One region of the Rhizobium sp. ARZ01 genome, then DNA from elsewhere that is predicted to be linked to it. Evidence: riboswitches for the same ligand, from Rfam matches in the RefSeq annotation. Region 1 holds a riboswitch; the other holds the start of a gene.

Region 1 (6,159 bases):
GGCTTTGGCGCTGGCTGTCGGCGACGCCGTCGAAGCGGATTGCGATGTCACCCGATCCCGTTGCCAGAACGGCATCGGCCTTGTTGTCGATCTGGAAACCCGCAGGCACGTCGAAACGGATGCCGAGGGTACCGTGCAGGAAGGTCTGCCCGCGGACATAGCCCTCCTGAGGGCTGTCGCCGTAGAGCAGGCCGTCAATGCCGGCGAGGTAATAGTCACGCCCGCGATCGCCGACCGTTCCCGGCGCCCCGAAGGCACGTGCGTGACGGCGGGCAAGCTCGACGCGCTGCGGCGCATTCGGGTGGCTGGAAAGGAAGTCCAGGCTCTGATCTGCCTCCGGGTCGACCGCGGTGAACTGGCCGTATACAGCCATCGAATCGAGGAAGCGCGCGGCGGCGTTGGGGTCATAACCCGCCTCTCCGAGCATCCGCACGCCGATCACGTCCGCCTGTAGCTCCTGGTTGCGTGAGAAAGCCGCAAGCCGCAGCTTGCCGCGGGCGAGCGCCTGTTTGCCCGCGAGATTGCTCGACAGCACTTCGGCGACGACGCGGCTGGCGATAACCTCCGCCTCTTCTTTCTTCTGTCGCTCGATGCCGTGGTTTGCCGTCACATGCGCCATTTCATGCGAAAGAACGGCTGCGACTTCCGAGGCGTCGTTGGCAAGCGCCAGAAGGCCGCGCGTCACATAAAGATAGCCGCCCGGCAATGCGAAAGCATTAATTGCTGGCGAGTTGAGGATGGTAATCCGATAGGATTGGGTCGGGTTCTCCGAGACCGCAGTCAGCGCTCCGGCAATGCGGGCAACCAGACGCTCTGTCTTGGCGTCCTTGTATTCACCGCCGTAGCTTGCAACGATGCGCGGATGCTCACGCGCGCCCATTGCAGCGCGGGGGTCGTTCTTCTGAACCTCGTCGACGATCTGTGGACTGGACGACGGTGCGACGGTCGGCTCGTAGGTCTGATCGAAAGCCTGGCATGACGCAACGGCACCGGCCAGCGCAAGGGCAAGCATCGCGCGCGCAACTGCCGCCCCGCGTCCTCTGCCAAAACCCTGATGCCGACCCACGCCCAGCATTCGTTCCATGCCCCTTCGCAACCCGCTTCCCGATCCGGAGAACACTCAGACCTGTCGACGTTCGGACCGTATCCGATTCGAAGACGAAGTACCCTCGCGTGTTCGGATTGTTGTCACGGCTTTCCGATGTATCGTGCCGATACCCGCTGGTCCTGAAAGGACCTTTCGCCGAGAGATAGACGCACTGCCCCTTGCCGACAACTCCCGATTCCAGAATCGGTTTTCAATGTGGCTCCGGTGACACAGCGTAGCGTCCAAAGTATGGCAATCCCTCGTCGGAAAAGCGTTATTCATCAATGCCAAGGAAGTCGGCCAGTGCGGGCAGCTCCCGGTGCGCAAGAAAAGCCTCGATCGGTGCCATTAGGGCGATCGCTCCGTTGTCGATGAACATTGCCTCATCGGCGAGACGCCGCAGGTCTTCGACCTGATGCGTGATGAACAGCAGCGTACTCCCCGTTTCAGTGCGAAGCTCAGACAGAAGTGCTGCCATGTCGGCGCGCATGGCCGGATCGAGTGCAGCGAAGGGCTCGTCGAGGAGCAGGATGGGGCGGCGGCGCACGAGCGCACGGGCAAGTGCCACCCGCTGCCGCTCTCCGCCCGAAAGCAGGGCTGGCATGCGATGTCCATAGCCGGCGAGACCGACGCGGGCGAGGGCCAATTCGACCTGCTCGCGCCCGGCCGCATCGAGGCGAAGCGACGGATCGACGCCGAGGCCAACGTTCTGGCTGACGGTGAGGTGCGCGAAAAGGTTGTTCTCCTGGAACACGATGGACACCGGGCGTGCTGCCGGTTCACGCCCATTCATGTCCTTGCCGAATATCGCCACGCTGCCTGAGCGAACAGGCTGGAACCCGGCAATGACGTTGAACAACGTCGACTTGCCGGCTCCGGACGGACCGGTGACGGCAACGCTTGCACCTTTGGTAATGGCGCAATTGAAGACGAGACGCTTTTGCTCGAACTGAACGGTGGCGGCCACAAGATCGATCGCAGGGACATCCGGGTTTGGGCGGGCGGGATCAACCATTCTCTTGCCCTGTGTTTTTTTCCCCTGCGGTGGACGGCAGCGTCAGCAGCAGGCAGATAGCACCCAGCAGTAGTGCGATTCCTGCCGCATCCGCCGTGCGATAGCTTCCCATCCGGCTGAACAGCAGCCAGGGTAAGGTAACAAACCCATCCGCACCGAAGATGGCGATTGCGCTGAGATCGCCAAGCGACAAGGCCATGGCAAAGGCGAAGGCTGTCATCAGCGGCCGCTTCAATGCCGGCAGATCAATCCACCTCACTCGATGCCACCCGGTGACACCGAGGCTGACAGAGAGCCGGCCCGTGCGGGCAAGATGCGTTCGGTAGGCCGGGCCTAGCACACGTACCACAAATGGCAGGGCCATAAGGGCATTGACGACAACCACGACGTAAGGTGCGAAGGGTCCCGTCGCGCCAAACTGGCGCAGCATCAGAAACCAGCCGGTCGCCACGACGACGGGCGGCACGAGCAGGATGAGCGAGCTTGTGGCCTGAAGCCCGCCCGCCAGATATCGTGCGGGCTTACCCCCGGACGCCGTAAGCTGCGGAACGGCAACGACGGGAAGTGCGATGGCGAGGCAGAGTGCGGCCGAAGTAGCTGAAATTGCAAGGCTGGTCAAAAAGGCCTGATGCAGCAACGGATCTGCCGCAAGGCGGGTCAGGTCGGCGGAAAGTCCTGACGTGACGATGGCGACAAACGGCGTGGCGGTAAAGAGCACGAAAGCCGAGATTGCGAGGCTGTCGGTGATCCTCCTTCGTTTCCCGTCGAAGCGTCGCACGATGCGGCCGCTCGTCGGCGCCTCTTCCGCCGGCGTTCCAAGCATCCGCATCAATGCCAGCAGCGTTCCGGTGACCACGATCTGCATCGCCGACAGGATCACTGCGCGCTGCGGATCAAAGTCGAACCGCAGTGCCTGATAGATCGCGACTTCGATCGTCGTCGCGGCCGGACCTCCACCGAGCGTAAGCACGATCGTGAAGCTCGTTGCGCAAAGCATGAAGATGAGGCCGGCAATTCCGGGCAGGAGCCCACGGATGACCGGCCATTCGATCAGGCGGAAGACGGCAGCCGGCCGCATGCCGAGATTGGCCGAGGTCAGCCAATATTCTGCTGGAATGCGCTCCAATCCGGCCAGCATCAGGCGCGCGGCGAGCGGGAGGTTGAAAAAGACATGGGCGATGAGGATGCCTGCCAGGCCGTAGACGCTGATGGGATTGTCGAGCCCGAGTAGCACAAGCACCTCGTTGACGACGCCGCGACGGCCCCATACCTCGACGATGGCGAGTGCCGCCACCAGTGCCGGGAGACCGAGGGGGAGGGCGGAAAGCCGAACAATCCATGTGCGACCCGGAAAACCCCGCTGGCGCGCCAAAGCGCAGGCAACCGGGATGGCGATGACGACCGAGAGCAGGGTCGACAGGCTGGCCTGGACGAGCGTGAACCGCGCGACGCGGATAAGGTAGGCATCGAACAGTGCACCGCCGGTGCCACCTTCGGCGTTCAAGAGCAGCATTGCAGTTGAAAGGCCGGCGAACAGCAGGATGAAGCCGAGGGCTATGCCCCCGGCTCCTATGATCGCAGTTCTTTCGCTCGTCGTGTACATGCAGTGCTCAAGGCATCACGTTCGCGGTTCATGCGGCTGACGCGGGTGCCTTGCCACATCAGCCCGGAGGAGCCGTCCCGCACCTCCGCAGGTAATCTGGCCTTTATTTGGCGCTCATTGCTGCCAACCATTCGTCAATCCAGGCCTTGCGGTTTGCTGCAACCTCGTCGGCGGAAAAAAGGAAGGTGTGCTCGGGCTTTACCAGCTTGCCGAAAGCGTCAGGGAGGGGAGCGTGGGTTGCGGCAACCGGCATCATCCAGTTCGTCTCGGGAATAATCGACTGGAAATCGGGGCCGGTCATGAAGCTGAGGAAATTCCTGGCCAACTCCGGATCGTCGGCTGCCTTGGTCATGCCGGCGACTTCGATCTGTACGTAATGGCCCTCGGAAAACGCGGCTGCCTGATAGCGTTCGCTGTTCTCCGCCACCATGTGATAGGCCGGGGAGGTCGTGTAAGAGAGCACCATCGGCGCTTCGCCCTTGGTGAAGAGGCCATAGGCCTCGGACCAGCCGGGGGTGACGGTCAGAACCCGGTCCTTCAGCTTCGTCCAAGCCTCGCCCGCCTTGTCGCCGTAGACGGACTTGACCCAGAGCAGCAGGCCGAGACCCGGTGTCGAAGTGCGGGGGTCCTCGATGACGATCTTTTCGTTCGGATCGCCCTCGACCAGTTCCTTCAGCCTCTTTGGCGGGTTTTTCAGTGCCTCCGTGTCATAGACGACTGCGAAGTGGCCATAGTCATAGGGGAGGAAGGTGTCGTCTGCGAAACCACCAGGCACGGTCAGGACTTCAGGAGAAAGCTGGTGGGGGACAAAGAGCCCGGTTGCCTTGGCTTCAGAGATCAGGTTCGTGTCGAGACCGAGGACAACATCTGCCTTCGTGCCTGCGCCTTCCAGCTTAAGCCGCGTCAGCAGTTCCACGCCGTCAGCGACGCCGACCCATTCGACCTTGCAATCGCAGGTCTTCTCGAATGCAGCGGCAATTTTGGCTCCCGGCCCCCATTCGGTGACAAAGCTCTCGTAGGTGTAAATGGTGAGCGTTTTGTCGGCCGAAACCGCCGGCGAGACGAACGATGCTGCGGCGAGCAGCGTAAGCGTGGAGAGTAGTCTCATGCGCATCAGCGCCTCCTCTTCGATCCAATGAACGGGAATAGGGCGCTGGATGTGCCGTCTAATCCCTCCGCCGGTACAAACCGGATCAGGTTCCGCGGGTTGGCGTATGCCTCTCAGCCTTTGGTTCTTACGAGCCACAGGCACCCCGTTAGAGCATGAAGAGCATTAGTCCGGCACAGCCCCGTATGCAAGCGGCTTGCTGCCGGTCCATCATCTGCAAAGGCGTTTCCATTCCCGCGGAACATGCGCTAGACGGTGTGCGCATGACGAACGCTGCCGACCAATTTTTTGTCGTCCTTCTTGGAGGAGATCTTGAGCCGACGCTCCGGTTCCGGATGGCGACGGCCGGTGCCCGCTTCATCGCTGCCGACGGAGGCATGCGTCATGCCGCAATGCTCGGTATCACGCCCGAAGCCTGGGTCGGTGATTTCGATTCCACCTCTCCTGAAGAGCTCGAAGCCTGGAGCCACGTTCCACGTGAGTCCTATCCTGTCGCCAAGAACGCCACCGATGGCGAGATCGCCGTGTCAGCGGCGCTCGAACGCGGGGCGCGAAGGCTGATCCTCGCCGGCGCCCTCGGCGGCGAACGCAGCGATCACGCGCTGATGCATCTGCTTCACGCCGCGGCGCTCAAGAAAGATGGCTTGGACATCATGTTGACCTCCGGGCTGGAGGAGGCCTGGCCGCTGCCGCTTGGCCGGACTGTGATCGACCTGCCGGAGAAGAGTCTGTTCTCCATTCTCGGCCTGACCGCGCTGGCGGGTCTTTCAATCCAAAACGTGCGTTACCCGCTGAACACGTTCGACCTTCCGTTCGGTTCCTCGCGCACAGTTTCCAACGTGGCGCTCGGCCCCGTCACCTTCACCCTTGATGCCGGGCTGGCCGTGTTGCTCGCCCGACCCTACGATTTTTCAGGAGCCTGACACTTGGCACCGCCCATTCTGAAACTGGACGATACGTTCCTGAGCTTCGGCGGAACGCCATTGCTCGCCGGCGCAAACCTGCAGGTCGAGCCTGGCGACCGCATTTGCCTTGTCGGACGCAACGGTTCGGGCAAGTCGACCCTTCTGAAGATCGCCGCCGGCATCGTCGAGCCGCAGTCAGGCGAGATCTTCCGCCATCCTTCGGCAACCATCCGCTATCTCGAACAGGCTCCAGATTTCGAAGGATTTGCGACGGTTGCGGCCTATGCGGAAGCTGGACTCGGTCCAGGCGACGATCATTATCGGGTCACCTATCTGCTCTCCCATCTTGGGCTGACCGGCGAGGAGGATCCGAAGACGCTCTCGGGTGGTGAGGCGCGTCGGGCGGCGCTCGCCCGCGTACTGGCGCCGGAGCCGGACATC
Region 2 (6,159 bases), 240 kb from region 1:
GCCTCCATCTGGGCGGCAATGACAGGCGCGGAGATGTCCTCGACGGCGCTCACCCCTTTCGTGTTCTGCGCCGTGATTGCGGTGATGACGCTCGCGCCGTAAACGCCGAGCGCCGAAAAGGTCTTGATGTCCGCCTGCATGCCGGCGCCGCCGCCGCTATCGGATCCGGCAATGGTTAGCGCGATCGCCGTCATGCCGCCCTCCCGTCGAGCCCCGCATCGACCGACGCCCGCAAGGCGCGGGCCGCTGCCGCGATGTCGGGAGCGCGGAAGATCGCCGAGATCACGGCAACTCCGTCTGCCCCGGCATTGATGACGGACGGAATGCGGTCGAGATCGATGCCGGCGATCGCGCCGACGAGCAATGCCGGGTTCAGGGCGCGAAGCTGCGCGCGCAAGCTGGCAAACCCCTCTATGCCCACCGGCGGATCGGGGTTCACCTTCGACAGTGTCTCGAACACCCCGCCGATGCAGGCATAGTCGACGGGCGCCCGACCGGCCCGCTCCGCGTCCGCTGCGTTCTTCACCGTCAGGCCGATGATCGCGTTCGGTCCCAGCAGCCGCCGCGCGGTCTCGGCATCCATGTCGTCGGCGCCGAGATGCACCCCGTCCGCACCGGCCGCAAGCGCCACGTCCACCCGATCGTTGACGACGAGCGGCACGCCGCTGCCGGCAAGCGCTTCGCAGATGGCCCGCGCCGTCTCGATCATCGTGCGCGTGGATGCTGTCTTGTCGCGATACTGGATCAGCGTCGCGCCATTGCTTGCCGCAAGGTTCGCAAGCTGCGGAAGCGGGCCGACAGCGGTAAGCCCCGCATCGACCAGCGCGTTCAATCGGTAGTCAATCTTGGTCATGTTCGATCCTTGCAAGAGCAACGAGTTCTTTTTCACCGAGCGCGGAGAGCGCATCGAGAAGCGCGACGCCGAACGTGCCCGGTCCGGCGGCATTATTTGCCGCGCATTCGGCGGCAACGCCGGTAACAGTGAGCGCGCAGGCAGCGGCGCTCAGCGGGGCCTCTTCCACCGCCATGAAGGCGGCGATGACACCGCCCGAGAGACAGCCGGTGCCCGTCACCTCCGCCATCCAGCGATGGCCGTTGGCGATGCGCACCGTCACGCTTCCCTGTGCCAGATAATCGACGGGGCCTGTCTGGATCCGCAGGCTTTCCGCGGTCGCGCCAATCAGCTCCATTTCCGACCGGTTGCCGCGCACGATCGTCGGCTTAAGCGCGATCAGGTCGCGGGCGAACGCCAGACGTGACGGCGAGTAGTCGCAATGAACAGGGTCGAGGATCCAGGGCTTTCTGCCGGCATTGGCGACCTCGACGGCGCGCAGGATCACCGTCCGTCGCTCGGCATCTAGCGTGCCGAGGTTGACGGTCAGCGCATCCGCCTTCGCCACGAAGTCGGCGATCTCCTCACGCGAAGAGGTCATGGAGGGAATGCCGCCGACGACGGTGATGCCGTCGGCGGTGAATTTCTGCACCACGGTGTTCATCAGGCAGTGGACGCGCGGGCGCTGTTCCCTGACGCGGGCAAGAAGCCGGGCCGCCATTTGCGGGGATGGAAGGTCGCGCATGCCGATCACCGGATCTCGATCGCGACGTCTTCGATCGCCGGCGCCTCTTCGATCAGGCCGCTCTCTTTCATGAAGGCGCCGAACCGCTCGTACCGGCCCCGGTCGAGCGCGGCCGGCCGCTTGGCAAAGCGCGGCAGCGTGTCGGTGAAGGCCTGGCGGTTCAGTTCGTCGTCGAGGTCGGGATGGGCCTTGATGAAGAGCTGCCAGGCCTCCTGCGGGTGATTGGTGAGATACACGGACGCCTGTTCGACGGCCGCGAGGAAGCGCGGCAGGCGATCGTCGGCGGCAAGGTCCTTGTGCGTCACGAAGATCAATTCGTCGTAAACCGGAACCCCATGCTCCTCCGGGAAGAAGGCGCGGCCCTCGTGGCCTTCGAGCCGCATCTGCGTCAGCTCGAAATTGCGAAAGCCGCCGAGCGTGGCATCCACCTTGCCGCCGATCAGCGACGGCGACAGCGAGAAGTTGACGTTGATGAGCGCGACGTCGTCATTGCTCAACCCATCTGAGGCAAGCATGCGCTTCAGCATCGCATCCTCGAAGCCCGAGACCGAAAACCCGACCTTCTTTCCCTTCAGGTCCTTCAGGCTCCTGATCGGGCCATCGGCGAGCACGGTGACCGTGTTGAGCGGGGTTTCCACCAGCGTGCCGAAGCGCACGAGCGGTAAACCGGCGGCATGGTCGAGATAGAGATTGGGCTGGTAATGTACGCCGATATCGGCCTGTTTCGCCGCAACGAGCCGCGGCACCGCGGATGCATCCGCCGGCGGAACAAGCTCGACGTCCAGCCCGGCCGCGGCGAAAAGACCGCGCTCCTTGGCGATCACCATCGGCGCGTGATCCGGGTTGACGAACCATTCGAGGAGAACGGTGAGCTTGTCGGCCGCCTGCGTCGGGGCGGCCGCTAGAAGCCCCGATAGGGCGACGATCGCGAAGGAAAGGGTGCGTATTTTCATCGTTGAGTTCTCCTGCGTAAGGACGGGAAGGCGGTGGGATCTGTCTCGGCGACCCAGGGGGTGAGGCCGGCGGTGAGGCGGTCGACGGCGATCCGCAAAAGGATGGTCAGCACAGCAAGCATAGCCATGGCGGCAAAGACCGAGTCGGTCTGCATACGGGCATTGGCCTGCACCATGACGAAGCCGAGCCCGGCAGAGGCGCCCACCCATTCGCCGATCACTGCGCCGAGCGGAGCGAGCGGGGCTGCGACGCGAAGGCCCGAGACGAGACCGGGCAGGGCCAGCGGCGCGCGGATGCTGACCAGTGCCTGCCAGTGAGTCGCCGCCGTCAGCGATACCGCGTCTAGGATTGCGCGATCGGTGCGCCGCAGCCCGTCGGCAAAGGCGGACGCCACCGGAAAGAAGATGATGATCGTCGTCATCGCCACCTTCGACGCCATGCCGAAGCCGAGCCAGAGCACCAGGATCGGCGCCAGCACGAAGACGGGAAGGGCCTGCAGGATCAGAACCATGGGCCAGACGAGCTGGCCGACCCGCGGCAGTGCCGCCAGGCCGAACGCCGTGGCGATGCCAAAGACGGTGCCGGACAGAAACCCGGCCAGGATTTCTCCGAGCGTCACCAGACCATGCTCGACGAAAAGGCCGGGACGCTGCGCCAATGCCGCTGCGACCGCCATAGGCGACGGAATCAGGTAGGAGGGGGGATCAAAAAGCCAGACCGCGGCCTGCCACAGAGTGACGAGTGCCGACAGCGCCAGCCCCGCATGTAGGGCCCGCATCTTGTGTCAGACGGCGCGGTCTTGCAGATCAGCTGATAACAGCCGGAGCCTGTTCGAAGTGGTGGGGTAACTAAGCATCATCGATCGATCTCCCGACGTATCATCACGGAGATCCAGGTGAAGCGGAGAATAGAAAGAGACGCCGGCTAAGGCGGTTTTTCCGTTCCTACGCCGGCATGACCCGGATCAGGTTCAAGGGTCCGGCTCACCGCCATCTCAGCATCGTAGGATGCCCCCCTCGGAATGAGGGGAAACTGACCAAGTCCGTTGCGAATGTCAACGGCCGCTGTGGATATCGCGACCGGAAGCCGTTATGCGGCCGCGCGTGTAGCCGGGTCGTGCGCCGGATAGGGCGCCGGCAGCAGGAGAACCAGTCCGACGGCAAGGAAGGCGACAAGCGCCCCCATGCCGAGTGCTGCCGAACCGGTCGCGCTGGTGATCAGGCCGACGGAAAGCGGGGCGGCAAACGAAGTTGCCCGCCCGGTCAGCGCGTAGAGACCGAAATAGCGTCCGGCCTCCTCCGGCGCCACGCTGCGCGCCAGATAGGAGCGGGCGGACGCCTGCACCGGGCCGAAGGCGATGCCGACAAGCAGCCCGTAGACGATGTAGGCCTTCTCCGCCGCCGTGCCGAACAGGCCGCCGGAATCGGCGGAAGAGAGCGGGATGAGCCCGAACAGGGTATGGCCCGGCGCCGTCGAGACGATGCCGAGGGTCGCGATGGTCAGGCATATGAGGCTTGCGACCACCACGCCCTTCGAGCCGAAGTGGCCGTCGAGCCGGCTCGCCCAGAGGCAGCCGCCGATCGCCACCACGTTGAGGATGATGCCGTAGATGCCGAGCTCCATCGTCTGCCAGGCAAACATGCCGGCCGCGAACGTGCCACCCAGCGCCAGCAACCCGTTGACGCCATCCTGATAGATCATGCGGGCAATCAGGAAGCGGACGATGCCGGGACGGCCCTTCAGCTCCGCAAACGTATGGCGCAAGTCCGCAAACCCCGCCGTCACAGCGGGGCCGATCCTCATGCCGCGCCCGCCATCGGGCGTGAACAGGAACATCGGCAGGACGAAAACGAGATACCAGACGGCCGAAAGCGGCCCGGTGATCCGCGCGTCCTCGCCTTTGGCCGCGTCCAGCCCGAACAGCGGCTCGATGCCGAGCGTGGTCCTGCCGGTGTCCGGATTGGCCGCCAGCAGCAGCACTACGCCGATCAGGACGATCATGCCGCCGAGATAGCCGAGACCCCAGGCAAGGTTCGAGATCCGCCCCGCCTCCTCGGGCTTCACCAGTCGCGGCATCATCGAATCGTTGAAGACGATGGAAAACTCGGCGGCGATGGTCGCAAGCACGATCATCGTCAGGGACACGAAAAGACCTGTTCCGGGCGCAGCATACCAGAGCGCCCAGAGAGAAACGATCTGGACAACGGCGAAGAAGCCGATCCAGGGCTTGCGCCGGCCGGTCCTGTCCGCGACCGCGCCGAGCACGGGCGACAGCACTGCGATGATGATGCCGGAGATGGTGAGCGTGTAGCTCCAGGCGGCCTGGCCGGCGACCGGATCCGCCGCCAGCCGCGAGACAAGGTAGGGGCCGAAGATGAAGGTGGTGATGACGGTGAAGAAGGGTTGGGCCGCCCAGTCGAACAGCATCCAGCCCCAGATGCCGAGCCGCCCTGTCCGGCGCCCGCCCGTATCTTGCCTTCCCGTCATTGCCCCTCCGACGCACGCTTGGAGCAGCCGATGCCGGCGATGACGCAAGTCCTGAGGTCAACAGCTCATCATCAGCCGGCTGTCGTTCTATCGGACCGTCTCAAGCGGCAAGAGATGCCGGGCGCCACAGCGCCCGGCGGGACTTTCTCACCTTGCCCGGCCGTGTGCAAGGTCGCTCAGGACGCCCGCGGCGACGGAGATCTTCGCAAGCGTCGCCTCTCCCGCCTCGGTCAACGCACCCAGGCGTCCCGTCACCATGCCCAGCCGCTCGGCGTCGGCCGAGCGCCAGGCCGAAAGCGGGTTCTTGTCGCCCTTGTGCTTGGCGAGCACCGACATGGTGAGTTCGCGCCGCGCATTGGCGATGTCCGAAAGGTTGCGGGCCAGTGCGAGCGACTCGTAAAGGTCCGTCGTCGGAACGCGCCCGGCGGCACCGAGAAGCGCCCCGACGTTGAGCGTTTCGCTGATGCCGGCATAGGTTTGCGCGGTGCGTACGAGATTGTCGGCGGTTTGCGTCGCAATCAGCATGATCTCCGGAACGAAGCTCATGGCGAGCAAATCGGCGATCTCGCCCGCAAGCTGCTCGGGCACGCCCTTGTCCTCGAAGGACAGCGCCTTGCGGCGCAGTTCCTCGCGGGCGGCCTCGGGCATCAGCCCGGCAAGATGCGGCCGTAGCTGCTTGAGGGCCTGCTTCAGCTTGTGCACGGCCGTCTCCATCGGCGCGTTGATGGCGCCGGTGGTCAAGAGAAGGGCCGTGGCATTGGAGAAGATCCGGCCGAGATCCTCGTAGACCTCGTTCTGCGCCGAACCGGCAATCGCATTGTCGAGCGCATCGGCGGCAGCGTATAGCGGAAACAGCTCGTAGCCTTCAAAGGCGAGCATGGCCGCCTTGACGACGTCGGCGCTCGAATAGCCGGTGCCGTCGGTCAACTGGCTGACGAAGGCCGGCCCGCCGCGGTTGATCACGCCGTTTGCCAGGATCGTCGCGATGATCTCGCGACGCAGCCGGTGCGAACGGATGTCCTGCCCATAGGTGCGCTGCATCTTCGCCGGGAAGTATCCGACGAGCGTCGGCTCGAAATAGGGATCGTCCGGCAGGTCGCTGTCGAGGATCTCGTCGAAGAGCACGAGCTTGGCATAGGAG

The links. Region 1 has a riboswitch for thiamine pyrophosphate ahead of thiB (thiamine ABC transporter substrate binding subunit). Riboswitches for the same ligand answer to the same signal wherever they lie in the genome.
Region 2: another riboswitch for thiamine pyrophosphate. It lies ahead of IB238_RS18440 (ABC transporter permease); the one in region 1 lies ahead of thiB (thiamine ABC transporter substrate binding subunit).

What each region holds. Positions count from the first base shown of each region.
Region 1 covers NZ_JACVAE010000003.1:458,302-464,460, forward strand. Annotated here, with positions in the region: gene IB238_RS19475 (M48 family metalloprotease) at 1-1,012, opposite strand, end outside; gene thiQ (thiamine ABC transporter ATP-binding protein) at 1,362-2,102, opposite strand; gene thiP (thiamine/thiamine pyrophosphate ABC transporter permease) at 2,095-3,705, opposite strand; gene thiB (thiamine ABC transporter substrate binding subunit) at 3,809-4,813, opposite strand; TPP riboswitch at 4,859-4,971, opposite strand; gene IB238_RS19495 (thiamine diphosphokinase) at 5,077-5,736, shown strand; gene IB238_RS19500 (ABC-F family ATP-binding cassette domain-containing protein) at 5,740-6,159, shown strand, end outside.
Region 2 covers NZ_JACVAE010000003.1:219,487-225,645, reverse strand. Annotated here, with positions in the region: gene thiD (bifunctional hydroxymethylpyrimidine kinase/phosphomethylpyrimidine kinase) at 1-194, opposite strand, end outside; gene thiE (thiamine phosphate synthase) at 191-853, opposite strand; gene IB238_RS18450 (hydroxyethylthiazole kinase) at 840-1,577, opposite strand; gene IB238_RS18445 (ABC transporter substrate-binding protein) at 1,583-2,530, opposite strand; gene IB238_RS18440 (ABC transporter permease) at 2,527-3,309, opposite strand; TPP riboswitch at 3,456-3,558, opposite strand; gene IB238_RS18435 (MFS transporter) at 3,621-5,018, opposite strand; gene IB238_RS18430 (NAD-glutamate dehydrogenase) at 5,166-6,159, opposite strand, start outside.